Regions from separate parts of the Ensifer sp. ENS08 genome, predicted to be linked through region 3. Evidence: riboswitches for the same ligand, from Rfam matches in the RefSeq annotation. Region 3 holds a riboswitch; each other region holds the start of a gene.
What was found. A riboswitch is a leader RNA that binds a small molecule or an ion and turns the genes downstream of it on or off. The one in region 3 is predicted to bind thiamine pyrophosphate.
Positions count from the first base shown of each region.

Region 1: another riboswitch for thiamine pyrophosphate. It lies ahead of thiO (glycine oxidase ThiO); the one in region 3 lies ahead of thiC (phosphomethylpyrimidine synthase ThiC).
Region 2: another riboswitch for thiamine pyrophosphate. It lies ahead of thiB (thiamine ABC transporter substrate binding subunit); the one in region 3 lies ahead of thiC (phosphomethylpyrimidine synthase ThiC).

Region 1 is NZ_JACVBF010000008.1:16,280-25,826, reverse strand. Features, by position in the region: gene IB272_RS18635 (amidohydrolase family protein) at 1-759, shown strand, start outside; gene IB272_RS18630 (amidohydrolase family protein) at 1,047-2,732, shown strand; gene IB272_RS18625 (thiamine phosphate synthase) at 2,766-3,371, opposite strand; gene IB272_RS18620 (thiazole synthase) at 3,368-4,141, opposite strand; gene thiS (sulfur carrier protein ThiS) at 4,145-4,342, opposite strand; gene thiO (glycine oxidase ThiO) at 4,339-5,310, opposite strand; TPP riboswitch at 5,472-5,592, opposite strand; gene bioB (biotin synthase BioB) at 6,018-7,034, shown strand; gene IB272_RS18600 (8-amino-7-oxononanoate synthase) at 7,031-8,176, shown strand; gene bioD (dethiobiotin synthase) at 8,173-8,811, shown strand; gene IB272_RS18590 (adenosylmethionine--8-amino-7-oxononanoate transaminase) at 8,808-9,547, shown strand, end outside.
Region 2 is NZ_JACVBF010000004.1:238,143-247,689, reverse strand. Features, by position in the region: gene IB272_RS13240 (CarD family transcriptional regulator) at 1-234, shown strand, start outside; gene IB272_RS13235 (RNA polymerase factor sigma-32) at 545-1,411, shown strand; gene IB272_RS13230 (M48 family metalloprotease) at 1,630-3,141, opposite strand; gene thiQ (thiamine ABC transporter ATP-binding protein) at 3,538-4,257, opposite strand; gene thiP (thiamine/thiamine pyrophosphate ABC transporter permease ThiP) at 4,254-5,879, opposite strand; gene thiB (thiamine ABC transporter substrate binding subunit) at 5,887-6,915, opposite strand; TPP riboswitch at 6,967-7,085, opposite strand; gene IB272_RS13210 (GNAT family N-acetyltransferase) at 7,221-7,706, shown strand; gene IB272_RS13205 (thiamine diphosphokinase) at 7,791-8,441, shown strand; gene IB272_RS13200 (ABC-F family ATP-binding cassette domain-containing protein) at 8,445-9,547, shown strand, end outside.
Region 3 is NZ_JACVBF010000011.1:116,224-125,770, reverse strand. Features, by position in the region: gene IB272_RS22175 (dicarboxylate/amino acid:cation symporter) at 4-1,329, opposite strand; gene IB272_RS22170 (ATP-binding protein) at 1,573-3,426, shown strand; gene IB272_RS22165 (sigma-54 dependent transcriptional regulator) at 3,430-4,794, shown strand; TPP riboswitch at 4,892-5,020, shown strand; gene thiC (phosphomethylpyrimidine synthase ThiC) at 5,111-6,934, shown strand; gene IB272_RS35400 (hypothetical protein) at 7,390-7,923, shown strand; gene IB272_RS22150 (Zn-dependent hydrolase) at 8,096-9,334, opposite strand; gene IB272_RS22145 (M20 aminoacylase family protein) at 9,364-9,547, opposite strand, start outside.

The sequences.
Region 1 (9,547 bases), on a different contig from region 3:
ATGTGCAAGGGGTTCATCGGGGTCAAACTCTACCCGCCGATGGGGTTCATGGCGATTGGCAATACCAGGTCGGGGATCGATGCGGCTCTGAAGAGGCTCTACAAGTGGTGCTGTGAAAACGACGTACCGATCATGGCACACGCGGAAAACAGCCTTGGCGCGCGGTGTGGCAACGGCAACCTCGCAAGCCCGCAACATTGGCGAAAGCTACTCAAGTTTGACCGCTACAAAAATCTGAGGATGAATCTGGCGCATTTTGGCGGTTTTGACGAGAACCGGCGCCAGGGTGAAGATACAGGCGTGCTGGTCAACTGCATACAAGACAAGTTCTCTGGACCACCAAGCTGGGAACAGATCATCGGAGAGACGATTCATGATGATCGTCGGCTAAATCTCTATGCGGATCTGAGTTACCTGAGCGAACTGGTCAGTACCACAAGTACTGGCTTGCACTATGATATCAGGAAGCGGCTGAACGCGTGGCTTCGCGCCTATGATCCCGACGCCCGTCACCTGATGTTCGGCACCGACTGGTCGATGATGTCGCGAGAGAGGAACTACAACAACTACGTGCCGCGGATGGTCGACGGGCTCGCCCAGGTCGGTGTCAGCGATGACCACCGGCAGAATATTCTCTGGCGTAACGCTTCCCGCTTCCTCGGTCTGGACCGTCCGGGCCCCACGCGCGACCGGATCACCGCCTATTGCAAAGAATACGAACTGGGCACGGACTGGCTTTCGGCACTCGCGATCGCCTGAGCTCGATTGTGAGTTGCATCCAGCCGACCGTTTGCCGCCGGTCTGTGGCGGAGGACCAGTCTCTCAGAGTTCCGACAGATAGTATTGGAATGCATAGTTGCCCGCGCCGCCAGCCACGCGAATTTCATTCAGGATCTTAGAGTAAACCCCGGGGCTTCCGAAACGAAAGAGATCCGTTTTTAGCTGCCGGTTTCCAGTAACGGCAAGTAAATATCTGTTCCACGCCGCTTGAGAACGGAGTAATGTTTGCCCGATTGTTCGAGGGGGTCTCGCAACAGGAGGGGACGATGGGGGACGACTGGGCTGATCCGGTCGCCGCCGTGACACGCCGCAATGTCTTGCGGCTGTTCTCGGCAGGCGTGATGGCGAATGTGCTTTCCGGGTGTCGACACGACTGGCCACCGGCCGCGGCCTGCGAGCTTCCCTACCCGATCGTCGACGTTCACTGCCATTTCTTCAACGCGGCCGATGTGCCCGTGGAAGGGCTGGTGCGCTATGTGGCGTTGCGGGAGAAACTGCCGGAAGCAAAACTCTCCGCCGATCCGCTGCAGTCGAAGCGTCTGGAAAACGCCCTGGTGGTCTTCCTCGTGACGGCCCTTGGCGACGTCGCGCCCAAGGCCAAGGCTGAGGACGCTATTCTCAAGAAGCGGGTGCCGCGCCCCTCCGACGCCGAGTTCGAGCGGCAGAAGGACGAGCAGTTGCGCATCGCCGTCAAGCAACTGGTCGCGCTAGCCGGCGAGCAGCGCGCATCGTTGACCGCACGAAGCGGCGCCGAAACGCCGGATTATCAAGGCCTGCTGGAACAGATCGGCGGCACCCCCGGCCTGCCCCAGGGCTTGCAGCGGCGCTCCGGCAGCGTGGAGGAGACGGATGTCGATGCCCTGGCGTCGGCCGCCAAGGCCCACGACCAGATCGGCAACTACCTTTCCTTCGTGCGCCTCATGCAGGACTACCGCGAAAACCTGGCGGAAACCTATGCCCGGATCTTCGCGTCGAAATGCCGGTTTTCCATGATCACGCCGAGCATCCTCGATTTCGAGAAGTCGATCGGCGGCAGGGCATCGCCGCAGCACGACCAGATCGACGTGATGGACGAGATCCAGCAGCTGGTGATCAAGCGGCACGGCATCCACATGCACAGCTTCGTCGGCTTCGATCCGCACCGGGAGGCGCAGAAGCGTGGCTCGTCGCTGGAAAACGTCCGCTACGCGATCATGGAAAAGGGCTTCATCGGCGTGAAGATCTACCCGCCGATGGGCTTCAAGGCATGGGGCAATGCGGATCCGAAGATCGATGCGGCGCTGAAGCGGCTCTACGACTGGTGCCGCGACAACAGCGTGCCGATCATGGCGCATGCGGAAAACAGCATCGGCGCCGGCTGCGGCTATGGCAATATGGCGAGCCCCGCCTACTGGAAGAAGCTGCTCGACACCAACCGTTACAATGACTTGCGGATCAATCTGGCGCATTTCGGCGCTTTCGATGAAGTCATTCGCCCAGGCGCACCGACGGGGGTCATGGTGTCCTGCGCCCAGGACAAATTCTCCGGTCCGCCGACCTGGGAGGACATCATTGGCAAGACGATCGGCCACGGGCGCCGGCCGAACCTGTTTGCCGACCTGAGCTACCTGAGCGAGCTCGTCACCGACAACACGCCCGGGCTGCACGAAAAAATCCGCGCGCTGCTCGACAAATGGCTGCGGGACTACGATCCCGATGCGCGCCATCTGATGTTCGGCACCGACTGGTCGATGATGGCGCTGGAGAAGGACTACAACGCCTACGTCCCGCGGATCGCCCAGCAACTGAAGGAGGCCAATGTCAGCGAGGAGGACCAGCAGAACATCTTCTGGAAGAACGCCTCCCGTTACCTCGGCCTCGACCGGCCGGGGCCGACCCGCCAGCGGCTCGCCACCTATTGTCGCAAGCGTGGCCTGGACGCCTCCTGGCTCTCGCAGCTGGAGATCGCCTGACCGCGAAACTGCTACCCGCGGTCCGGCACGTGCCTATCGCCACGGTGCGGTTCTGGCGATCCATTCGCGCGTCCGGCCTTCCGGGTCGGCGTTGCGGGTGATGTCGGTAACGACGGCGGCGATGTCGGCGCCGTGCTCGAAGACGCCGGCGATCCGCTCGACGTTGAGGCCGCCGATGGCGACCAGCGGCAGCAACCCGACACGGTTCCGCCAGGCGGCAAGGCGCGGCAGTCCCTGCGGCGCCCACTTCATAGCCTTGAGAATGGTCGGGTAAACCGGTCCGAGCGCGACATAGTCGGGCTTGGCAGCAAGTGCTGTCTCCAGTTCCGTCTCGTCATGGGTGCTGAGTCCGAGCTTCAGGCCGGCGGCGCGGATTGCAGTAAGGTCGGCCTCCGCCAGGTCCTCCTGGCCGAGATGGACGAAGTCGCAGCCTTCCGCGATCGCCAGTTGCCAGTAGTCGTTGACGATGAGCTGGCAGCCCTGCTCGTCGCAAACGGCCTTGGCCGCGCGGATCTCGCGGCGGATCTCCGCTTCCGTACGATCCTTGACGCGTAGCTGCACCAGCTTGACGCCGAGCGGCACCAGCCGCTCGATCCAATCCGTGCTGTCGACGATGAGATAGAAGGGGTCAAGTTTCACGCAAACACCGCCTTTCCGATGACGGGGGTGGAAGGGACGGCAAAATCGCGCGGTTCGAGCATGCCCGCCTCGAAGGCCTGCCGGCCGGCATCGATCGCGCCCGCGAACGCAGCGGCCATCAGCGCGGGCTTGGCGGCGCCGGCGACGGCGGTGTTGAGCAGGACGGCATCGAAGCCGAACTCCATCACCGTCGTTGCGTGCGAGGGCCGGCCGATGCCGGCATCGACGATCAGCGGCACATCGGGAAAGCTGGCCCGCATTGCCCTGAGCGCCTGGATGTTCTGCGGCCCCATGGCGCTGCCGATCGGCGCGCACCAGGGCATCAGCACCTTGCAGCCGGCTTCCACGAGCCGTTCGGCAACCACGAGATCATCCGTGGTGTAGGGAAAGACTTCGAACCCTTCGGCCGAGAGGATGCGCGCCGCCTCGACCAGCCCGAAGACATCGGGCTGCAGCGTATCGTGGTGGCCGATCACTTCGAGTTTCAGCCAGTTGGTGCCGAAGACCTCGCGCGCCATCTTGGCCGTCAACACCGCCTCTGACACCGAGTGGCAGCCGGCGGTGTTCGGCAGCACGTGCACGCCGAGCGCCCGGATCAGTTCGAAGAAGGCGCCGCCCTGGCGGCCTCCGGCGGTTTCGCGCCGGAGCGAGACCGTGACGACCCCAGTGCCTGACGATCGCACCGCATCTTCCAGAACGGCGGGGGAGGGGTAGCGGGCGGTGCCGAGCAACAACCGTGAGCGCAGGTCCTGTCCATAAAGCGTCAGCATGTCTCAGCCTCCTTTCATCGGCGAGAGAATTTCGATCCGGTCCCTGTCGCTGAGCGCATGACCCGAACGGTCGGCCCGGTGCACCAGTTCGCCGTTGACGGCGGTGGCGAGCCAGTCGCCTTCGAAATCAAGGGCGGCCAGAAGCTCGGTGAGGGTGGTGACGGCGAGGTCGTGATCCTCGCCATTGACGGTCAGTCTCATGCGGCATCTCCCTTCAGGTCCTGCGCAAGCGCGAGGTCGGCTGCTTCCGCCGCCAGGGCCGGCGAAAGCAGGAAGCCATGGCGGTAAAGTCCGTTGATCGTGATGGTCTGCCCGGTGCGCAGGGCGCGCGGCAGGTTGTTGGCGAAGGCGGGGCGGACGCCGGCGCCGGTTTCGACGAGGCGCGCTTCGCCGAAGGCCGGATGCAGCGCATAGGCGGCGTTCAGCAGTTCCATGAGGGAGCGGGCGGTGATCGGTCCGCCGTCATCCGTCTCGATCATCGTAGCCCCGCACATGAAGAGGCCGCCGCCGCGCGGCACGATGTAGAGCGGGATGCGGGGATGAATGAGCCTGACCGGCCGCGACAGCTCCACGTCGCTTGTCTGCAGGTAGAGCATTTCACCGCGCACGCCCCGCAGGCCCGGCTTTTCGCCGATGCGTGCCGCGCCGGCGCAGTCGGCGACGAGATCGTGGTGGCCATCGTCGCTCGTCTCATCGAGGAAGGTGACGCCGTGATCGACAAGCTTCTGCCGCAACCGGCTCAGCGCCCGGCGCGGGTCGAGATGCGCCTCACCGGGAAAAAACAGCGCCTCGCGGAAACGTCCGGCAAGCGCCGGTTCCAGCCGTTCGATCGCGGCGGCGTCGAGCCATTCGAAGCCGGAGGTGCGTGAGGCAAAGCGCTTGAGTTCGCCCGCATCCCGTGGCGGGGCGACGACAAGCGTGCCGTTTCGGGAAACCTCGCCTGGCAGGGCGTCGTCCCACCAGTCAATGGCGCCGATGCCCTTCGTCAGCACCACCTCTTCGGCGCTTTCGCGTTCGCACCAGGGTGCCAGCATGCCGCCGGCAAACCAGGAGGCCGCGCCGGCAAAGCCTGGCTTTTGCTCGACAACCGTCACCGCGACACCGCGGGCGCTAAGTTCATGCGCCAGACAGAGCCCTGCGACGCCGGCACCTTTGACGAGGATCCGCATGGCTCAGTGTTCCCGCGAGGCGTGGGCGGGCCGTCGTGAGGGAAGCGGGATGGTGTTGGCGGTGTGCATGCCGAGGCTCCGATTGTGGAGACCCAGTTCACGAGCGAAGGAAGGGGAAGGACGCCTTGCCGTTGAATGGTCGCGTGAAGGCGACGTTTGCGGCAGCGATGTCTGCACCGTCCCTACGCCAGTATGAACTGGATCAGGTTCAACGGGTCACTGCGCCGCGCAAACCGCATAGCAGAATCTCAGCCCCTTGGCGGGACACCCCTGGTGAATGCTCCAAGCTGACCGTTCGGGACGGTTTTTGTCAAGAGCCAGCATTCGTGTGCCATGCGATCTCATCTGCCGAAAAAATTATCTATAATTTTGCGACGAGAAAGCGGAAGCGTTGGCGGCGTGATGAAAGGAGGTAGGGCAACCGGGTGGAGCGGGTCGAAAAACACCGGAGAAGCCGAGCCGCGTCCTTGTTTCTCGGGTGCGGTACGCCCGATTTCGGAAATGGGAGCTGCGACCGATTGATTGGTGATTGTTGCCCCGTCTCGGCGGTTTCCAGATTCACTCACGGTCAAAAATACAACCTTAAGGGTATGTTCTAACAGAAACTCTCCATCTGGGTGCTTGCGAACTTTGTTGGTCGATAAAATTATAGATAATATCAGATTCTATCTATTTCGCGTTTGCAATGACCTGGAGGACGAGCCGAAATGCTGGACGGAACCCTATCAACTGGCGCTAATTTTACACCGGGTGACGCGGGCGAATCCCGCTGGACCCAAGCGGAAGCTGAAAAAATCTATAATTTGCCGTTCAACGATTTGCTCTACCGCGCACACACGGTCCATCGTGCGCAGTTCGATCCCAACACCATCCAGATGAGCAGGCTGCTCTCGATCAAGACCGGAGGCTGCGCCGAGGATTGCGGCTATTGCAGCCAGTCCGCCCACTATCCGACCGGGCTCAAGGCATCGAAGCTGATGGAGGTCGAGCGTGTGCTTGCCGAGGCGCGACAGGCGCGCGACGGCGGTGCGACGCGCTATTGCATGGGGGCCGCCTGGCGCAGCCCGAAGGACCGCGACATGGACGCGATCGTCGCCATGATCGGCGGTGTGCGGGCGCTTGGCATGGAAACCTGCATGACGCTCGGGATGCTGACGCCGGACCAGTCCGCACGGCTCGCCGAGGCCGGGCTCGACTACTACAACCACAATGTCGATACCTCCGAACGCTTCTACGGCGAGATCATCACCACCCGCAGCTTTGCCGACCGGCTGGAGACGCTCGCGAATGTCCGCGATGCCGGCATCAAGGTCTGCGCCGGTGGCATTCTCGGCATGGGCGAAACCGCCGACGACCGGATCTCCATGCTGGTGACGCTCGCCAATCTGCCGGTGCCGCCCGAAAGCGTGCCGATCAACATGCTGATCCCGATCCCGGGCTCGAAGCTGGCCGATGCAGCGCCCGTCGATCCGATCGATTTCGTCCGCACCATCGCGCTTGCCCGCATCCTGATGCCGCTATCGCATGTCCGGCTTTCGGCCGGCCGGACCGACATGAGCGACGAGACGCAGGCGCTCGGTTTCTTCGCCGGCGCCAATTCGATCTTTGTCGGCGAAACCCTGCTGACCGCCGACAATCCCGGCGAGGACCATGATGCGGCGCTCTTCCGACGCCTGGGGTTGAAGCCGATGGCTCCGGCGGCAAGGCAGGATGCGGCCGAATGACCCTGGGTCTGTTTGCGCGCTATGAGAAGACGCTGGAGGGCCTTGATCGCAAGGGCCGCCGGCGCGCACTTGCCCCCGCTGGCGGCCTCGACTTCACCTCGAACGACTACCTGGCGCTCGCCGCTTCGACGCGGCTGAAGGCGGCGATAACGAGTGCCATCGCGCGCGGCGTGCCGGTCGGCTCCGGCGGCTCACGGCTGTTGCGCGGCAATCACGAAGAACACGAGACGCTTGAGGCGGAAGCGGCCACCTTCTTCGGCGCGGAACGAATGCTCTTCTTCGGCAGCGGCTACGCCGCCAATGCTGCCCTGTTTTCGACGCTGCCGCAGCGCGACGACCTCATCGTCCACGATGCCCTGATCCATGCGAGCGCCCATGAAGGCATCGCTGCGAGCAAGGCCGATGCGGTTGCGGCAGCGCACAACGATATCGACGCCTTTGCCGATGCCATCGGCCAATGGCGCCGCGCCGGCGGCACAGGGCGCCCGTGGATTGCCGTCGAAAGCCTCTATTCGATGGATGGCGATCGGGCGCCGCTCGCCGACCTCTTAGCGCTTGCCGCGCAGCATGACGGCTTTCTCGTCATCGACGAGGCGCACGCGACCGGCGTCTTCGGGCCGGAAGGTCGCGGTCTCGCCGCTGAGCTGGAGGACCGGGAGAACGTCGTCATGCTGCATACTTGCGGCAAGGCGCTCGGTGTTTCCGGCGCACTGGTCGGAGCAAGCGCCGTGCTTTGCGATTATCTCGTCAACCGCGCCCGCAATTTCATCTATTCGACCGCGCCCTCGCCACTCATCGCGGCCGCGGTGCGTGAAGCGCTCGCCGCCCTCGTCGACGAGCCGGAACGCCGCGCCGCATTCGACGGCCTCAGGTCCTTCGCCAACCGGGCGCTCGCCGAGGTGCTCGGCATCGAAGGCAGCGGCTCGCAGATCCTGCCCATCCCGATCGGTGATAACGGCCGAGCGGTCCGCATCGCCGCCCGTATGCGCGCCGAGGGTTACGATGTCAGGGCAATTCGCCCGCCGACGGTGCCGGAAGGCACCGCGCGTCTTCGGATCGCCATCACCCTCAACGTCGACCGGGCCGCAATCGTGCAGATGCTGCAGCAGTTGAAGATCGCGATCGCGAAGGAGCGGCCATGAAAACCCGTATCGTGGTCACCGGTACCGATACCGGCATCGGCAAGACCATCTTTTCCGCAGCCCTTACCGATGCGCTCGACGGTTGCTACTGGAAGCCTGTGCAGTCAGGGCTCGACGAAGAAACCGACAGCGAGACCGTCGCCCGGCTCGGCCGGTTGTCGTGTGACCGCGTCCTGCCCGAAGCCTACAGGCTCGCAATACCGGCATCGCCGCACCTGTCAGCACGGATCGACGGCGTCACCATCGACCCGGAGCATCTTTCCCCGCAAGCGGTGGAACGACCGCTGGTGATCGAAGGCGCAGGCGGGCTTCTGGTGCCGCTGACGGAGCACACGGTCTTTGCCGATGTCTTCGCGCGCTGGCAGATCCCGGTGGTTGTCTGCGCTCGCACCGGGCTCGGCACGATCAACCACACCCTCTTGTCGCTCGAAGCGTTGCGCCGCCGCGCCATTCCCGTTCTCGGCGTCGCCTTCATCGGCGACGCGCAGGAGGATAGCGAAGCGATCATCGCGCGCCTTGGCGGGGTGCGCCGGCTCGGGCGGCTGCCGCGGCTCGACCCGCTGACGCCCGACAGCCTGCGCCACGCCTTCGCCGAGAATTTCAACATCGCCGATTTTCGAGGGATGCCGGCATGAAAAGCTCCACCGTCTGGTATCCCTTCACCCAGCATGCCCTCGAACCGGCGATGCGCCGCATCGTCGGCACCGAGGGTGCCTATCTCGTCGACGAAGATGGCACGTCGATCCTCGATGCGATTTCGTCTTGGTGGGTTATCACCCACGGCCACCGTCACCCCACGATCATGGAGGCGATCCGCAGGGCTACGGAGACCTACGACCAGATCATCTTCGCCGAATATACTCACGGACCGGCGGAAGACCTGGCGCGCGGGCTGATCGAGATCGCACCGCCCGGGCTCGCCCATGTGTTTTATTCCGATAGCGGTTCGACTGCGGTCGAGGTCGCGCTGAAGATGGCGCTCGGGTTCTTCCACAACAGCGGCCAGCCGCGGAGCCGGATCTGTGTGCTGGAGCATGGCTATCACGGCGACACGATCGGCACGATGTCGGCCGGCGAAAGAGGCGTCTTCAATGCCGCCTACGCGCCGCTGCTCTTCGCCGTCGATCGCCTGCCCTTTCCGGAGCCGGGCCGGGAGCAGGCAACGCTCGACGCCTTCGAACAGGCTTGCGCTTCCGGCGAGGTTGCCGCCCTGTTGATCGAGCCCCTGCTGCTTGGCGCCGGTGGCATGAAGACCTATCCGGCTTCCGTGCTGTCCGAGCTGAAACGCATTGCCGAACGGCATGGCAGCCTGCTGATCGCCGACGAGGTGATGACCGGTTGGGGGCGGACGGGCTGCCTGTTTGCCTGCGA
Region 2 (9,547 bases), on a different contig from region 3:
ATTTCCATCGCGGAAGTCGTGCGCGATCTCTACCGCGCCGAAAACCAGCCGGAACAGTCCTATTCCGAACGCCAGCTCTACGAAGCTGCCCTCGACCGCATGGCGCGCGAAATCGCTGCCGTCAACAAGATGTCGGAAACCGAAGCTGTTCGCCTCGTCGAGGCCAACCTCAGCAAGGGTCCGAAGCGCGGCAAGGCGATCGACGAAGACGACGCTCAGGACGAAGCTGCATAAGCTGTCCGACTGCACTGAGACTACCAAAAAGTCCGGCCATCGCGCCGGGCTTTTTCTTTGATCGCATGGAACTTTTGCCGTCCGGGCGCATTTATAAAGGCCGGCAGAAGCGCGCCGCTTTCGCGCCGGGCGATCTTGCTTCTGTGATCCCGTCACCGTTCAGGTTCGTGACTTCGAAGTTAGGGCGCCGCGTCGTTTCTTCAAGTTTCGACATCGCGGCGCGAGACGCCCCCTGCTGCCGGACACTGCATCCGTCCGGCCTTTTGGACTTCACACGCAATGGCGCCCGGCGCCAGTCACGGAGTGATCGATGAAGACTCTCACTGCAGACCGGCGGATGATCAAGATCGCAATGGAGGCGCCCTATCTCGAGCGCGACGAGGAGCACAAGCTGGCGCAAGCCTGGCGAAACGACAACGATCAGGAAGCCCGCAACAAGATCGCCATGTCGCATATGCGTCTGGTGATTTCGATGGCCGCGAAGTTTCGCAATTTCGGGCTGCCGATGGGCGATCTCGTCCAGGAGGGCCATATCGGTCTCCTGGAGGCGGCGGCCCGTTTCGAGCCGAGCCGCGAGGTCCGCTTCTCCACCTATGCCACCTGGTGGATCCGGGCGTCGATGCAGGACTATGTCCTGCGCAACTGGTCGATCGTCCGCGGCGGCACCAGTTCGGCGCAGAAGGCCCTGTTCTTCAACCTTCGGCGTCTTCGCGCCCGGCTTGCCCAGGGCGACAGGCAGCTTACATCGCAGGCTATGCATGAGGAGATTGCGGCTGCCCTCGGCGTCAGTATCGCCGATGTGCAGACGATGGATGCACGTCTCTCCGGCAGCGACACCTCGCTGCAGGCGCCGGTCGGCGGCAGTGATTCCGATGGCGGTGAACGGCTGGATTTCCTCGCCAGCGACGCGCCGCTGCCGGACGAGCAGGTGAGCGAGATGATCGACGGCGAACGGGCACGTGTGTGGCTGCGCGACGCGCTGTGCGCGCTGACGGAGCGCGAAATGCGCATCATCCGCGCCCGGCGGCTGACGGAAGAAGGAGCGACGCTCGAAGAGCTCGGCATCGATCTCGGCATATCCAAGGAACGTGTGCGCCAGATCGAAACTCGGGCGCTGGAGAAGCTCCGGGCGGCCTTGGCGACGCGAGCGCCGGCGCTGACCGCAGGCATTCATTGACCGCCTGACGCCGACCGTCTGCCGCCATGCCCGTACTATTCGCCGGAACCCCGCATTGCGCCGGGAAGCGGCACTGTCCGCTGTCAATTTGGCGATGACGATTGGCGCAGCGTGCTTTCGTTCGTGACCGTTCAGGCGCCTCGCGACGTGCTTGCCTAGCAGATGGCAGGCAATTCACGCCCGCAACCGAACGCGCTTCAGCTGCGCCTGTCTCAATCCTATTCGGAAACGATCTTCACCCTGTCGCCCGGCTTCACCGTCGAGCTGACCTGCATCGCATTGATCACCCGGAAGAGGTCGAGCTTACGATCGGTTCCCATCATGCGGGCCGACAACGTGGTGATCGTGTCGCCGGGCCGGACCGTCACCACCCGGATCCGCAGCGGCTTCAGCGACTGCGTCTCAGCGGCCGTCATGCGGCGGAACGTGCTGCGCAACTGGTTTGCGGTCGGCTCGAGTGCGCTCGACCCCTTGGGCACGGCGGTCAGGAAGCGGTAGATCCGCGTGTCGATGCGGATGACCGTCACGTCGAAATCCCAGCGGTCGGCGGAGGCGCGCGCGGTTGCGGCTTCCAGGCCGTTGACGCTGATCTGCCGGGTCGTGTCGGGCTTCAGGCCGGTGACCCAGCCGCTGGCGATATAGTCCGTCAGGCTTCGGCCGCCCGTGTCGGCGACGCCATCGAAGCGCACGGCGATGTCGCCGGCGCCGGTCGCCAGAACCGCTTCGGCCTTGTTGTCGATCTGGAACCCGGCGGGCACGTCGAAGCGGATGCCGAGCTGGCCGTGCAGGAAGGTCTGGCCGCGCACGTAGCCCTCCTGCGGGCTGTCGCCATAGAGCAGGCCGTCGATGCCGGCGAGATAATAGTCGCGACCGCGGTCGCCGCTGGTGCCTTCCGGACCGAAGGCGCGGGCGTGCCGACGCGCGAGATCGACACGCTGCGGCGCGTTCGGGTGGCTTGACAGGAAGTCGAGGCTCTGGTCGGATTCCGGATCGACCGCCGTGAAGCGGCTATAGGCGGCCATCGAATCGAGGAAGCGCGCCGCTGCATAGGGGTCGTAGCCGGCTTCGCCGAGCATGCGCACGCCGATCACGTCGGCCTGAAGTTCCTGGTTGCGCGAGAAGGCCGCGAGCCGGAGCTTGCCGCGCGCGAGCGCCTGCTTGCCGGCGATATCGGAGGAGAGGACTTCGGAGACCACGCGGCTGGCGATCACTTCGGCTTCCTCGCGCTGCTGACGCTCGATGCCGTGGTTGGCGGTTACGTGCGCCATCTCGTGCGACAGCACGGCTGCGACCTCGGAGGCATCGTTGGCAAGCGCCAGCAGGCCGCGGGTGACATAGAGATAACCACCGGGCAGCGCGAAGGCGTTGATCGCCGGCGAGTTCAGGATGGTGATGCGATAGGACTGCTGCGGATTCTCGGAGACCGCCGTCAGCGCGCCGGTGATGCGCGCGACCAGGCGCTCGGTCTTGGCGTCCTTGTACTCGCCGCCGTAGCTTGCGACGATGCGCGGATGTTCGCGCGCGCCCAGCTGCGCCCGCGGATCGTTCTTCTGGACTTCCTCGACGATCTGCGGATTGGAGGAGGGCGAAACGGTCGGCTGGTAGGTCTGCTCGATCACGGATTGGCATGCGGAAAGGAGCGTGGTCGCAAGCAATGCAACCACGGCGCGTCCACGCAGCCGTCCGCCCTTCGGCGGGAACCGGTCGTGTGTGACTGTATGCCTCTCCATGCCTCAGCCCGTTCCCATCCATCGCTCCGCCCGCATCCTGCGGACAAGTGGTACGACAGCGTTGAAAGTCCTACTTTTTCAGCCCGGCAGCGTTGCTCTGCCGCGACCTCTCAGTCCTGGTCTTGCTGTATCTGATTTCAGCGCCACCTGCCTAGTTTGTCTCGGTAGAAATAGTTGCCCCGTGGCATCACGGCAACGGATGCGGGAATATTCGCGCCCTTGCCGGATATTTCGCGCGTCGCATGGCGCCGCGGTCAAATTGTGGCAATCGGCCAAGGGCGTGGAGAATCCGATCCGTCCTTCAAGTATTGCCGAGAAAGCGGTCGATCGCCGCATTGTCCCGCCGCGGTCAAATTGTGGCAATCGGCCAAGGGCGTGGAGAATCCGATCCATCCTTCAAGTATTGCCGAGAAAGCGGTCGATCGCCGCATTGTCCCGCCGCGCCAGGAAGCGGTCGAGGGTGTCGTTTGCGATGATACGCCCCTGGTCGAGAAAAAGCACGCCGTCGGCCAGGGCCTTCACGTCTTCGGGATGGTGTGTGATCACCAGGATCGTGTTGCCTTCCTCCTCGTGCAGTTCCCGCAGGAGCGTGCGCATGCCGGCGCGCATGCCGGGATCAAGCGCTGCGAAGGGCTCGTCGAGCAGCAGCAGGGGGCGCTTTCGCACAAGCGCGCGGGCGAGGGCGACGCGCTGGCGCTCGCCGCCTGAAAGCGTCGGCGGCAGCCTTTTCCCGAAGCCTTCGAGCCCGACGCGGCGGAGCGCGTCTTCAATCTTCTCGCGGTCGGTTGCGCTCAGCCGAAGCGCCGGGTCGATGCCGAGGCCGATGTTGGTCGCGACGTCGAGATGGGCGAAGAGGTTGTTGTCCTGGAAGATCATCGAGACCGGCCGTTCCGACGGCGCCCGATCGGCAACGTTCTCGCCGAGAATGCGCACCTCGCCGCGATCGGGATCCTCGAACCCGGCAATGAGGTGGAGCAGCGTCGATTTGCCGGAGCCCGAGGCACCGGCGACAGCGACGATGCCCCCCTTGGCGATGGTGCAATCGAAGGTGAGCTTGGCCGTTTCGAAGCGGACCTCGACATCGCGCAACTCTATCGCGGGAACGGGATCGATCATGCTTTGCGTCCTTCCGGCCGGCTGTCATTGGCCGTGCCGAGGATGGTGAATATCAGGCAGAGAAGCCCGAGGAAAAGGGCGAGACCGGCGGCGTCGGCGGTGCGGTAGCTGCCCATACGGCTATAGAGCAGCCACGGCAGCGTCACCATGTCTTGGCTGCCGAAGAGAGCGACGGCGCCGAGGTCGCCGAGCGACAGCGCCATGGCGAAGGAAAGGGCCATCAATAGCGGCTTGCGCAGCGCCGGAAAGTCGATCCATCGCAGACGATCAAAACCACGAATGCCAAGGCTTGCCGTCAGCCGTTCGGACCGTGCCGCATGGGTCGCCATTGCCGGCGCGAGGATGCGGTGGATGAAGGGCAGCGCCATCAGCGCGTTGATCGCAACGACGATGGCAGGTGCAAAGCGCGCGACGTCACCGAAGGGACGCAAAAGCAGAAACCATCCGGCGCCGAGCACCACCGGCGGCACCAAGAGGATCAGCGAGGTGCTGGCACCGATGGCACCGGCAAAGCCGCGGGAGAGCGACGTCGCGTGACGCGGCGCGGTGGCGGTTGCCGCCGCCCGGATCATCACGGCTGCCATGGTGACGGAGGCGAGTGCCGAGGCGAGCGCGATTGCCGCACTCGTCCGCAGCGCCCGGTGCACCGCCGGATCGCGGGCGAGCTTCAGCAGATCGGCTTCGAGTCCGGAGATGAGAACCGCGACCAGCGGCGCGCCGAGAAACAGAAAGGCAAGCGTGATCCAGGTGCCATCACTCAGGCGTGCGATCCTTGACGCGCCATCGAAACGGCGCACAGTGCGGCCACCGGTCATGCCCTCTTCCGGCTCGGTCGCCAGATGACGAAGCAGGAGCAGCAGCAGGCCGGTCATGGCGATCTGCAGGGCTGACAGCGCGATCGCGCGCGGCGGATCGAAATCGAAACGCAGCGCCTGGTAGATCGCCACTTCGATTGTGCTGGCCGCAGGCCCGCCACCGAGCGTCAGCACGAGGGTGAAGCTGGTGGCGCAGAGCATGAAGACGAGGCCGGCGGCACCCGGTAGGAGGCCGCGCAGGACGGGCCATTCGATGAAGCGAAAGAGTGCCGGTGACGGCATGCCGAGATTGGCGGCGCTGCGCCAGTATTCGGCGGGGATGCGCTCGAGCCCGGCCAGGAACAGGCGCGCCGCAAGCGGCATGTTGAAGAAGACGTGGGCGAGCAGGATACCGAAGAGGCCGTAAATGCTGACGGGCTGCGCGAGGCCGAGCCAGCGCAGGCCGGAATTGAGGAAACCCTGCCGCCCCCAGATCTCGATCAGCCCGAGTGCGCCAACCAGAACCGGCAGTCCGAGTGGCAGCGCCATCAAGCGCAGCAGCCAGATGCGGCCGGGGAACTGCGGCCGTCGCGCCAGCGCCCGGGCGACGGGGATGGCAAAGAGCACCGACAGCAACGTCGAGAGGGTCGCCTGCAGCAGCGTGAAGCGGGTGACGCGCCAGATGTAGGCGTCGAACAGCGCATCGTCGCTCGCGCCGCCCGTCTGGCTCAGCAAGGCGACGATCGCAAGACCGACGAAAAGTACGAAGACGCCGAGGCAGGCTGCCCCGGCGACCACTGTCATGCGATTTTCGCGCAGTGCGAACAATCCGGCCTCAGTTCTTGCTCATGGCGGCAAGCCATTCGTCGATCCAGGCCTTGCGGTTCTTGGCGACTTCCTCCGAGGGCAGGAGGAAGGTGTTTTCCGGCTTGACCAGCTTGTTGAAGGCGTCCGGCAGCGGCTCCTTGGTGGCTGCGACCGGCATCATCCAGTTCGTCGTCGGGATGATCGACTGGAAGTCCGGACCGGTCATGAAGGCGAGGAACTGCTTTGCCAGTTCCGGCTCCTTGGCGTTCTTGGTCATGCCGGCGACTTCGATCTGGATGTAGTGCCCTTCGGAGAAGGCAGCGGCCTGGTAGCGCTCGGTGTTTTCCGCGACCATGTGGTAGGCCGGCGACGTGGTGTAGGACAGCACCATCGGCGCCTCGCCCTTGGTGAAGAGGCCATAGGCTTCCGACCAGCCGGGGGTGACGGTCAGAACGCGGTCCTTCAGCTTCGTCCAGGCGGCACCCGCCTCATCGCCATAGACGGCCTTGACCCAGAGCAGGAGGCCGAGGCCCGGCGTCGACGTTCGCGGATCCTCGATGACGATCTTCTGCGACGGATCGCCTTCTACCAGCTCCTTTAGGCTCTTCGGCGGCGTCTTCAGCGTTTCGGTGTCGTAGACGACGGCGAAGTGGCCGTAGTCATAGGGCAGGAACGTGTCGTCGGAGAAGTTGCCGGGAACGGTGACGCCGGTTGCCTCGACGCCGTGCGGCGCGAAGAAGCCCGTTGCCTTGGCTTCCGCAACGAGGTTGGTGTCGAGACCAAGCACGATGTCGGCCTTGGAGGCCTCGCCTTCGAGCTTCAGGCGGGTGAGCAACTCGACGCCGTCGGCCACGCCGACATAGTTGACCTTGCATTCGCAGGTCTTCTCGAAGGCTTCTGCGACCTTGGCGCCCGGGCCCCATTCGGTGATGAAGCTCTCATAGGTGTACACCGTCAGCGTCTTGTCGGCGGCGGTCGCGGCGCCGGAGAAAACAAGGCTTGCGGCCGTCGCAAGGGCTAGCCGGCTAAAGAATTTAAGTTGCGATGAATTGCACATGGCGAGGACCTCTCTCCCAAAGTTCGTTGTTGCATGGGAAAAGGGCGTATCGATCCGATCGCGTCTAATCCCTCCGCCGGTATGAGCCGGATCAGGTTCCGCGGGTTGGCGTTTTGACGCCTCTCAGCCTCCGGCCGCAATGCGGTCGGGAGGCACCCCGTTAGAGCGGCAAGAGATTTACCGCTGCCTCGGTCCCATGGCAAGCGATGTTTACGGCGAAGCAAGGGGACGCCTGGCCAGCACAATGGCTCGTGTTTGCGTATGCCGCCAACTGCGCTACACAACGGCAGCGAGGAGGAAATGTCATGCCCGATATGCTTGTTCGACTTTATGCCCTGCCGGCTGAACCTCAGTCGAAGCTTGGCCTTGGCATCAGCATTCGCCGCGCCATGGCGCCGGAGCGCCGCCTGGTCGTTTCCTGGATTGAAAAGACTTTCGGTGCCGGATGGGCGGGCGAGGCGGAAGCCGCCTTTTCCTCCACCCCGACGCGCATGCACGTCGCGGTCCATGACGAAAAGATCGTCGGCTTTTCCTGCCACGACGTAACGGCACTCGGCTTCTTCGGTCCGACCGGTGTCGACGAAAGCATGCGCGGACAGGGGATCGGAGAGGCGCTGCTGCTTGCAAGCCTCACGGCGATGCGCGAGGCCGGCTATGGCTACGCGATTATCGGCGGCGTCGGGCCGGCGAAGTTCTACGAGCGGGTGGCCGGCGCCGTCGAAATTCCGGATTCGACTCCCGGCATTTATGCCGGCATGCTTTTCCCCGATCCGGTGCCCGAGGGGCATTGACGGTCTGACCAAAATATCGAGAACCGCTCGGTCGACGGTTTTCTTCGTTTTCCTTCGGCGGTCCTTTGCGCTATGGGCTTTGCCATGGCTCGATCGACCTTCACCATTCTGCTTGGCGGCGCCCTTTCGCTGACCGACCGGCTGGCTCACCAGCTGGCCGCAAGTCGCTTCATTGCGGCTGACGGCGGCATGCGCCATGCCCGATTGCTCGGCATCGTGCCGGATGTCTGGGTCGGTGATTTCGACTCGACCGAGGAAGCCCTCCTTGCGGACTACGCCTCCGTCCCGCGCGAGCCCTATCCGGCGGCGAAGGCCGCGACGGACGGGGAGATCGCGGTCGAGGCGGCGTTGTCGCGTGGAGCCGATCGCCTGATTTTCGCCGGCGCCCTCGGCGGTACCCGCAGCGATCACGCCTTCATGCACCTGCTGCATGCCGTCGCCCTTGCCGAGCGTGGCCTTTCCGTGTTGATGACCTCGGGCGAGGAAGAGGCCTATCCGCTGCTGGCCGGCTCGCTCGACCTCGACCTACCCAAGGGCTGCCTCTTCTCGGTGCTCGGGTTGACCGAGCTTACCGGTCTTTCGATCGTCAATGCGCGCTATCCGCTCGACGATTTCACCTTGCCGTTCGGCTCGTCCCGAACCGTTTCCAACGTTGCGGAGGGTCCCCTTCGCTTCACTCTCCAGAGCGGTCGCGCCATTGTGCTCGCCCGCCCCTATGATCTTTCCGGAGCCTGAGCCTTGGCGCCTCCCATTCTGAAACTCGACGACATCTTCCTCACCTTCGGCGGCGCGCCGCTGCTAGCCGGCGCCAATTTTCAAGTCGAACCGGGTGACCGCATCTGTCTGGTCGGCCGCAACGGCTCGGGCAAGTCGACGCTAATGAAGATTGCCGCGGGTCTGGCCGAGGCGCAGTCGGGCGAAATCTTCCGCCATCCCTCCGCGACCATCCGCTATCTGCACCAGGCGCCGGATTTCGACGGCTACGACACCGTGCAGGCCTATGCCGAGGCAGGACTCGGCCCGAGTGACGATCCCTATCGCGTCGCCTATCTGCTGCAGCACCTGGGGTTGACCGGCGAGGAAGACCCGAAGCGCCTTTCGGGCGGCGAGGCGCGTCGCGCGGCGCTTGCCCGCGTCATGGCGCCGGAGCCGGATATCCTGCTGCTCGACGAGCCGACCAACCATCTCGACCTGCCGACGATCGAATGGCTGGAAGACGAACTGATCCGCAGCCGTTCGGCGCTCGTTCTGATCTCGCACGACCGGCGCTTCCTGGAGAAGGTCTCGACCGCGACCGTCTGGCTCGACCGTGGCCAGTCGCGGCGGCTCGACCGCGGCTTTGCCCATTTCGAGGCCTGGCGCGACGAGGTGCTGGAGGCCGAGGAGCTGGAGCAGCACAAGCTCGGCAAGGCGATCGAGCGCGAGGAACATTGGCTGCGCTACGGCGTGACCGCACGGCGCAAGCGCAACATGCGCCGCCTCGGTGAGCTGCAGACCATGCGGGCGACCTATCGCGGCCACAAGGGGCCGCAGGGAACGGTACAGGCGACGGCCGCCGACGCCAAGGAATCGGGCAAGCTGGTGATCGAGGCGGAGAAGGTCACCAAGGCCTATGGCGAGCGCACCATCGTCGCGCCGTTCTCGATCCGCGTGCACCGCGGCGACCGCATCGGTCTGGTCGGCCCGAACGGCGCCGGCAAGACGACACTCCTGAAGATCCTGACCGGGCAGATCGAGCCGGATACGGGCACGGTCAAGCTCGGCACCAATCTGGAAATCGCGACGCTTGACCAGAAGCGCGAAGACCTCAATCTCGACGAAACGCTGGCGCACTACCTGAC
Region 3 (9,547 bases):
AACTCATTCCGCCGGCTGCAAGGCCGGCTGCGGCAGCGCCTCCGGCGCACGGCCGCCAAGGACCGCGGCCATCTGCGCTTCATCCAGTTCGCCTTCCCACTTCGCAACGACGATCGTGGCGACCGCATTGCCGACGAAGTTGGTGAGCGCGCGGCATTCCGACATGAAGCGGTCGATGCCGAGGATCAGCGCCATGCCGGCGACCGGCACCGCCGGGACGACCGAAAGCGTCGCAGCCAGCGTGATGAAACCGGCGCCGGTGATGCCGGCAGCACCCTTGGAGCTCAACATCGCGACGAGAAGCAGCAGCACCTGATCGCCGAGCGACAGCGGGATATCCATCGCCTGGGCGATGAAGAGCGCGGCCAGCGTCATGTAGATGTTGGTGCCGTCGAGGTTGAAGGAATAGCCGGTCGGGATGACCAGACCAACGACCGAGCGCTTGCAGCCGGCCTTTTCCATCTTGCTCATCAGACCCGGAAGAGCGGCTTCCGACGAGGACGTGCCGAGCACCAGGAGCAGTTCTTCCTTGATGTAACGGATCAGCGCAACGATCGAGAAGCCATTGTAGCGGGCGACCGCGCCAAGAACGACGAACACGAAGAGGAAGGACGTGATGTAGAAGGTGCCGATCAGCATCGCCAGGTTGGCGATCGAGCCGACGCCGTATTTGCCGATGGTAAACGCCATCGCGCCAAAGGCGCCGATCGGGGCGGCCTTCATCAGGATGCCGACGAGCTTGAAGACCGGCAGCGTCAGCGCGTGCAGGAAGTCGACGACGGGCTCTGCCTTCTTGCCGACCATGGCAAGCGACAGACCGAAGAGCACGGAGATGAACAACACCTGCAGGATGTCGCCATCGGCAAAGGCGCCGACGAGCGTCGTCGGGATGATGCCCATCAGGAAGCCGGTGATCGTCTGCTCATGCGCCTTTTCGGCATAGGTGGTCACCGCCTTGACGTCGAGCGAGGCCGGATCGATGTGCATGCCGGCGCCCGGCTGGACGACATTGGCGACGATCAGGCCGATGATCAGCGCGAGCGTCGAGAAGGTCAGGAAATAGATCATCGCCTTGCCGGCGACGCGGCCGACCTTGGCAAGATCGGTCATGCCGGCGATGCCGGTCGCGACTGTCAGGAAGATGACCGGCGCGATGATCATCTTGACGAGACGGATGAAGGCGTCGCCGAGCGGCTTCAGCTCGGTGCCGAGCGACGGATAGAAATGGCCGAGCAGGATGCCGGCGGCGATCGCCACCAGAACCTGGACATAGAGATGGCGATAGAAAGGTGTCTTGCCGCGCGGTTCCGCGGATTGTTCGATAATCATGAGATCCTCCACTGGACCCAGTCCGGCGTCATGCCGGGCCTCCCGGGTCAATTTCCGATGCGCGACAGCGCGGGCTGTCATGAGGATGTCATTTGCAACGGTCGTGCCAGTTGGCCGCGGCAGGAACCAAGCCTTTGAATTGATGAGGATGTTTTGTGCAGGCGGCTCGGTGCGCACAAAGAGTTGAGCGGATTTCCGCACAAGCCATCTGGAAGACTGAGCGAAAAAATGCACAATTGGGCCATGTTCAACGCCCTGTCCGCCCCCCTCAATCTGGCAGATCTCGACCAGTCGATGCGCCGCACCTGGCTGGTCTTTGCCGGCCTTGCCGTCGCGCTGCTTGTCGCCGCGCTCCTGCTTGCCGGCGAGTACGGCCGAAGCCAGGCGCTCGAAACTGTCGATGCCCAAAGCCGGATCGATGCCAATCTGAAGGCCTCGCTGCTGCGCGCCGTACTCGAACGCCAACGCTCGACGCCGCTGGTGCTGGCCGACGATGTCGAGGTGATGGCAGCCCTTTCGACCCGCGGCACAGAGGCGCTGCAACGGCTGAACGAGAAGCTGCAGGCGCTGGCGACCAACACGGACGCCGCTGTCATCTACGTGATCGGCCCCGATGGCGTCGCCGTCGCTGCCAGCAACTGGCGCGAGCCGACGAGTTTCGTTGGCAACGACTATGCCTTCCGCGAATATTTCCGCATGGCGATGCGCGACGGCAAGGCCGAGCATTTCGCCATGGGCAACGTCAGCAAGCGGCCGGGCCTCTACATTTCGCGTCGGGTCCAGGGTCCTGACGGCCCGATCGGCGTCGTCGTCGCCAAGCTCGAATTCGACGATGTGGAAGCCGAATGGCTCGCCTCCGGCAAGCCGGTCTACGTCACCGACCGGCGCGGCATCGTGCTGATCACCAGCTTCCCCTCCTGGCGCTTCATGACGACCAGAACAATTCCACGCGACCGCGTCGCCGCCATCCGCGACAGCCTGCAATTTGGCGATGCCTCGCTGCTGCCGCTGCCCTTCCGCGACATCGAGCCGACCAGCGATGGCTCCAGCGAGTTGCGCGCACTGTTGCCGGGCGAAAGCGAACGTCGGTTCCTCCGGGTCGAAACCATGGTTCCGACCACCAGCTGGCGGCTGGAGCAGCTAGCACCGCTCGATGGCGCGATCTCGGCGGCAACCCGCGAGGCCCGGCTGATTGCCCTGGCCCTCCTCGCACCGCTGCTCGCTTTTACCGCGGTCCTCCTGCGCCGCCGCCAGACGCTGGCACTGGTGTCTGCGCGCGATCGCGCCGCGCGCGACGAGCTGGAGACCCGCGTGGCGGAGCGCACACATGACCTCAGCCTTGCCCGCGATCATCTCGAAACGGAGATCGCCGACCACCGGCGTACTGGCGAGAAGCTGCAGGCGGTGCAGCAGGAACTGGTTCAGGCGAACCGGCTGGCGATCCTTGGCCAGGTGGCGGCCGGCGTCGCCCACGAGATCAACCAGCCGGTCGCGACCATCCGCGCCTATGCCGACAACGCCCGCACCTTCCTCGAACGCGGCCAGCAGCAGACCGCGGTCGAGAACCTTGTCAGCATCGCCGAACTGACCGATCGGGTCGGCACCATCACCGACGAACTCAGAAGCTTCGCTCGCAAGGGCCGCTTCGTCGCCGAGCCGACGCCCATGCGCGACGTGATCGAGGGGGCGATGATGTTGCTGCGCAGCCGCTTTGCCGGCCGCATGGATGCGATCGTCATCGACCTGCCGGAAAATGGCCTCAGCGTCCTCGGCAGCCGCATCCGGCTCGAGCAGGTGCTGATCAACCTTTTGCAAAATGCCCTGGAAGCGCTCGGCACGCGCAGCGGCGCCGAGATCCGCGTGCGCTGCGAGGACGGTCCCTCCGGGACGGTTTTGCTCGTCGTTGCCGATAACGGCCCAGGCATTCCCCTGCACATCCACGAGGATCTGTTCACGCCGTTCAACACCTCGAAGGATGAAGGGCTCGGCCTCGGCCTTGCCATCTCCAAGGAGATCGTCGCCGACTATGGCGGCGATATCACCGTCGAAACCAGCGACAGGGGCACCGTCTTCACGGTTCGCCTGAAGAGGGCCTGAGCGATGCAGCCGACCGTCTATCTCGTCGACGACGACAACCATCTGCGAAAGGCGATGACGCAGACGCTGGAACTCGCCGGCCTCGCCGTTACCCCTTTTGCCAGCGCTGCCGAAGCGTTGAAGACGCTGGATGCGAATTTCGACGGCGTCGTCGTCAGCGATATCCGCATGCCGGGCATCGACGGCCTCGCCTTCTTCCGCCGCATCGAAGCTTTCGACGCGGATCTGCCGGTGATCCTGGTGACCGGCCATGGCGATATCCCGATGGCAGTGCAGGCGCTGCAGGATGGCGTCTACGACTTCATCCCCAAACCCTTTGCCGCCGACCGGCTGGTGCAGAGCGTGCATCGCGCGCTGGAAAAACGCCGGCTCGTGATGGAAAACCGCGCGCTGAAACGGGCCGCCGAGACGGCCGGCGACAACCTGCCGCTGATCGGCCAGACGCCGGTCATGGAACGTTTGCGCCAGACGATCCGGCACATTGCCGATACCGATGTCGACGTGCTCGTCGCCGGCGAGACGGGCAGCGGCAAGGAGGTGGTGGCGACGCTGCTCCACAATTGGAGCCGACGCCGCAACGGCAACTTCGTGGCGCTGAATTGCGGGGCGCTGCCCGAAACGGTGATCGAAAGCGAACTCTTCGGCCACGAACAGGGCGCCTTCACCGGCGCCTTGAAGAAGCGCATCGGCCGGATCGAGCATGCGAGCGGCGGCACGCTGTTCCTCGACGAGATCGAGGCGATGCCACCGGCGACTCAGGTGAAGATGCTGCGCGTTCTGGAAGCGCGCGAAATCACGCCGCTTGGCACCAACCAGGTTCGTCCGGTCGATATCCGCGTCATCGCGGCTGCCAAAATCGATCTTGGCGACCCGGCGCAGCGCGGCGATTTCCGGGAAGACCTCTACTTTAGATTGAATGTCGTAACGCTGTCGATCCCGCCGCTGCGCGAACGCCGAGACGATATCCCGCTGCTCTTCTCGCACTTCCTGACCCGGGCGGCCGAGCGCTTCAAGCGCGACGCGCCTGTGGTCACATCGGCCGTGCAGAGACATCTGATGACGCATGCCTGGCCGGGCAATGTGCGCGAGCTCTCGCACTTTGCAGAACGCGTGGCGCTTGGTGTCGAAGGTCCGCTGGGACAGCCGATTGCGCCCGCCGAACAGTCTGGATTTGCGCTCCCGGAACGGCTCGAACGCTACGAGGCGGAGATCCTGAAAGAGGTGTTGCGGGCTCAGCGCGGCGACGTCAAGGCGACGATCGAGGCGCTCGGCATTCCGCGCAAGACCTTCTACGATAAGCTCCAGCGCCACGGCATCAACCGTGCCGATTACGCCGAGCGGGCCGCACCGGAAAAGGCCGGCCGCTAGCGTCAAATCCGAATCCGCAAACACATGCAATAGGTGCATCTTTGTCGGCAGGCGAATTCACGCTTGACGACCCGGGCCGATCGATGGCTATGATCTAGGCATTCACCAGGGGGGTCCCGCAAGGGGCTGAGATTCTGCTGGATGGCCGGATTGCCGGCTGTGGCGCAGTGACCCGTTGAACCTGATCCAGTTCATACTGGCGTAGGGACGGTGCAGATATCGAAGCCAGGATTCCGTGCGTCCAGCATCTGGCGGAGCGTCTTTCATCCTTCCGGCATCAGAACTGGGTCTCCAATTGCAAACTTGGAGCCTTGTCATGAATATTGCCACCAAACCCGCAGCCCTCACGGTCACGCAAGGACCGCTTCCCGCCTCCCGCAAGATCCACAAGCCGGGCGTGCTTCATCCGGATATCCGCGTGCCGATGCGCGAGATTGCGCTCCACCCGACGTCGGGCGAGCAACCGGTTACGGTCTATGATTCCTCCGGCGCCTACACCGCCGACGACGCCGAGATCCGCATCGAGGACGGCCTGCCGCGGCTGCGCCGCAACTGGATCGTCGACCGCGGCGATGTCGAAACCTATGAGGGACGCGTGGTCCGCCCCGAGGACAACGGCTTTGTGAGCGGCGACAGGCTGACACCGACCTTCCCGTTCCAGCATGCGCCGCTGAAGGCCACGGGCGGCCGCGCGGTGACCCAGCTTGCCTATGCCCGCGCCGGCATCATCACGCCGGAAATGGAGTTCGTGGCGATCCGCGAAAATCTCGGCCGCGACGCGGCGCGTGCGAAGGTCCGGGACGGCGAAAGCTTCGGCGCCCACATCCCCGATCACGTGACACCCGAATTCGTGCGCCAGGAAATCGCCAGCGGCCGGGCGATCCTGCCTGCCAACATCAACCACCCGGAATCCGAGCCGATGATCATCGGCCGGAACTTTCTGGTGAAGATCAACGCCAATATCGGCAACTCCGCCGTCACCTCGTCGATGGCGGAAGAGGTCGAAAAGATGGTCTGGGCGACGCGCTGGGGCGCCGACACCGTCATGGACCTTTCGACCGGCCGCAACATCCACAACATCCGCGAATGGATCATCCGCAACTCACCGGTTCCGATCGGCACCGTGCCGCTTTACCAGGCGCTGGAAAAGGTCAACGGCATTGCCGAGGACCTCACCTGGGAAGTCTATCGCGACACGCTGATCGAGCAGGCTGAACAGGGCGTCGACTATTTCACCATCCATGCCGGCGTCCGGCTGCACTACATCCCGCTCACCGTCGATCGCGTCACCGGCATCGTTTCGCGCGGCGGCTCGATCATGGCCAAGTGGTGTCTGCATCACCATCGCGAGAGCTTCCTTTACGAGCATTTCGAGGAAATCTGCGACATCTGCCGCGCCTATGACGTCTCCTTCTCGCTCGGCGACGGCCTGCGCCCCGGCTCGATCGCCGATGCCAACGACGCGGCACAATTCGCCGAACTCGAAACGCTCGGCGAGCTCACCAAGATCGCCTGGGCCAAGGATTGTCAGGTGATGATCGAAGGCCCCGGCCACGTGCCGATGCACAAGATCAAGGAGAACATGGACAAGCAACTCGCCGTCTGCGGCGAGGCGCCGTTCTACACACTCGGACCGCTGACGACGGACATTGCGCCCGGCTACGACCACATCACGTCGGGCATCGGCGCGGCGATGATCGGCTGGTTCGGCACCGCCATGCTCTGCTACGTCACGCCGAAGGAGCATCTCGGTCTTCCCGATCGCAACGACGTCAAGGTCGGCGTCATCACCTACAAGATCGCCGCCCATGCCGCCGATCTCGCCAAGGGCCATCCGGCCGCCCAGGTGCGCGACGACGCGCTATCGCGCGCGCGCTTCGAATTCCGCTGGGAGGACCAGTTCAACCTCTCACTCGACCCGGAGACGGCCCGTAACTTCCACGACGAGACACTGCCGAAGGAAGCGCACAAGGTCGCGCATTTCTGCTCCATGTGCGGCCCGAAATTCTGCTCGATGCGGATCTCGCACGACATCCGCGCAGAAGCGCAGAAGGAAGGCCTGGAGGCAATGGCCGCGAAATACCGCGAGGGCGGCGACCTCTATATGCCGGTGGAAGGGGCGGCTGGCGCGGCCGAGTAGACGACAGAGACTCGTTGAAGGGGCCAGTCACGGCCCCTTCAGTTCACTCAGGGCTCCGCCTCCCGCCTCGGAAGCGGAAGCGGCGATCGCCAAGGCTCTCCTCCTCCGTCATGCTTGGGCTTGAGCCGAGCATGACGGAGGGTGGGAGGCGCGCCAACGACCCCGTTCAATCAACAAACATGCAACGTCCTCTGTCCCTCTCGCGACGCCTCAGCGATGAGGGCGATCATCTGTATGTCGTGGCCGCCGCCAGAGGCCCGCACCTTGCGCTCCGTGTCGCCCGTCCCCCCAATTGCTTGTCCCCACATCGATTGAACGATATGCAAGGCGCACGCAAAAGTCGCTGTCGGCGAAATTCATTCGCAGCGGGCAGCCGAACTGTACCCGCGCAAAAGTCCTGCAGGACGACGCAAGAACGCCGTTTGCACAAGGAGAATGACTTGAGGACATGCCTGTTGAGACTGACGGCCTTGTCCATAGGAGCCCTTGCAGCATTCGGCGGAGATCTGCCGCGCCTCAACGGTGACCGGGGCTTTGCCGGGGGCCTTTCCTGGATTTCCGCTGCCCATGCGGACGACGCCGATGCCGGCGGCACGAATGGTGAAGGTGCCGCGGGCGGCAGCGACCAAGGTAGCGAAAACGTCGGGAGCGGCGGAAGCAACGGCACAGAGGGTGGCGGCGATTGGGGCTCCGGCGATGGTAGCGGCGTGGGCGGCGAGCCCGGCGGGACCGGGGCTGGCGGTGGAGGCGGCGTCATCGACGGAAGCGGCCTGAGCGGCGGAGACAGCGAGCGCCACTCATCCTCTTCGCGCGACGGGCGGGATTACGGACCAACCGGCAGCGTATGGTACGGCGGCAGCAGTTTCCTCAATCTTTTTCGCCGGACACCGGAAGAGCCTCCCGAGGGGAGCGGGCCAGAGTCTTCCACCCGGCAGAAGAGCGATGCGGGATCCCGCAAAAGCGCGGGTCACACCAGAACAGAGCCCTGAAGAGATGTCTGCTTCGTCGCGCCGAAGGATGCCGTGTGCTGTTTATCGCAGACATAGAAGCGTCTGCGCCTGGATGCTTGGGCCAAGCCCTGGCATGACGGAGCAGCGGGAGGCGCGCTATCGATCCCGTTCGATCAACGAACGCGCAACGTCCCTATAGCCCTATAGCCCTCTAGCGACCACTCACCATCCGCTCGACCACATCGAGCAGCACGTTGGCGCCGGCGACCAGATCATCCGGCTCCGTGTGTTCGCGCGGATTATGGCTGATGCCGTCGCGGCTCGGAACGAAGATCATCGCCGTCGGCGCGATGCGGGCGATCATCTGGGCGTCATGACCGGCGCCCGAAGTCATGCGCCGGCTCTTGAGGCCTCGCGCCTTCGCCGAAGCCTCGACCGCTGCGACGATGCCCTGATCGAAGGCGACGGGCTGGAAGCGTGCCAGCCGCTCGACCGAGATCGTTACCCCCTCTTCCGCGCCGATGCGCACCAGAAAGTCCGCAAGCGCCGCTTCGAGCGCCTGCAGCCGATCCTCGTCCGGATCGCGCAGATCGACGGTGAAGGCGGCACGCGATGGGATGACGTTGATCGCGTCGGGCTCGAAACGCATGGTGCCAATGGTCGCGACACTCGGCGCGTTCGACCGGGCAATATGCTCGCGCAGGAAGAGGCCGACACGCGCGGCCGCGAGACCGGCGTCGGAACGCATTGCCATCGGCGTGGTGCCGGCATGGTTGGCGACGCCATCGATCGTCACGCGCTGCCAGGAAATGCCCTGCAGGTTCTCGACGGCACCGATCGAAAAGCCCTCGCGCTGCAGCACCGGCCCCTGCTCGATATGGAGCTCGACATAGGCGTGGGGCTTGAGGAACCCCGGCTCGATGTTGCCGGCATAGCCAATCCGCTCGAGTTCCTCGCCCAGCGACGAGCCATCCGTGCCGATGGTCGCGAGCGCTGCGTCCAGCGGCAGGCCGCCGGCATAGACGAGCGAGCCGAGCATGTCGGGCGCAAAACGCACGCCCTCCTCATTGGTAAAGGCGGCAACGACGATCGGTCGGGCCGGCGTCACGCCACGGTCCTTCAGCGTCTCGATTACTTCGAGCGCGGCGAGTACGCCGTAACATCCGTCATAGATGCCGGCATTGATGACCGTATCGATGTGCGAGCCGAGCATGATCGGCGCTTCGCCGCTGTTTTCCTCGCTGCGCCAGATGCCGAAGATGTTACCAATCTGATCCACGGCCACATCGAGGCCCGCCGCCTCGATCCAGGCGACGAGGCGGTTGCGGCCGGCCTTGTCGTTGTCGGAGCCGGCCAGCCGGGTCAGTCGCCCTTCTGCATCGCGACCGATTTCGCCAAGCTCGCGGATGCGCCCGAAGAGGCGCGCGGCGTCGATGGAAGGAAATGACATGTTATTCCTGCTTTCATGCGGATTTTGGTTCATGGCCGGCTATCAGCCAACGCCAGTCTCTGCCGGATAATCTCGGCGTGATAACGCGCGCCGAAGATCAGGGCGTCGTCGTTGAAGTCGTAACGCGGATTGTGCAGCGGCGCCGATGTCTCGCCATTGCCGATGAAGACGAAGCAGCCCGGAACGTGCTCAAGGAAGCGTGCGAAATCCTCC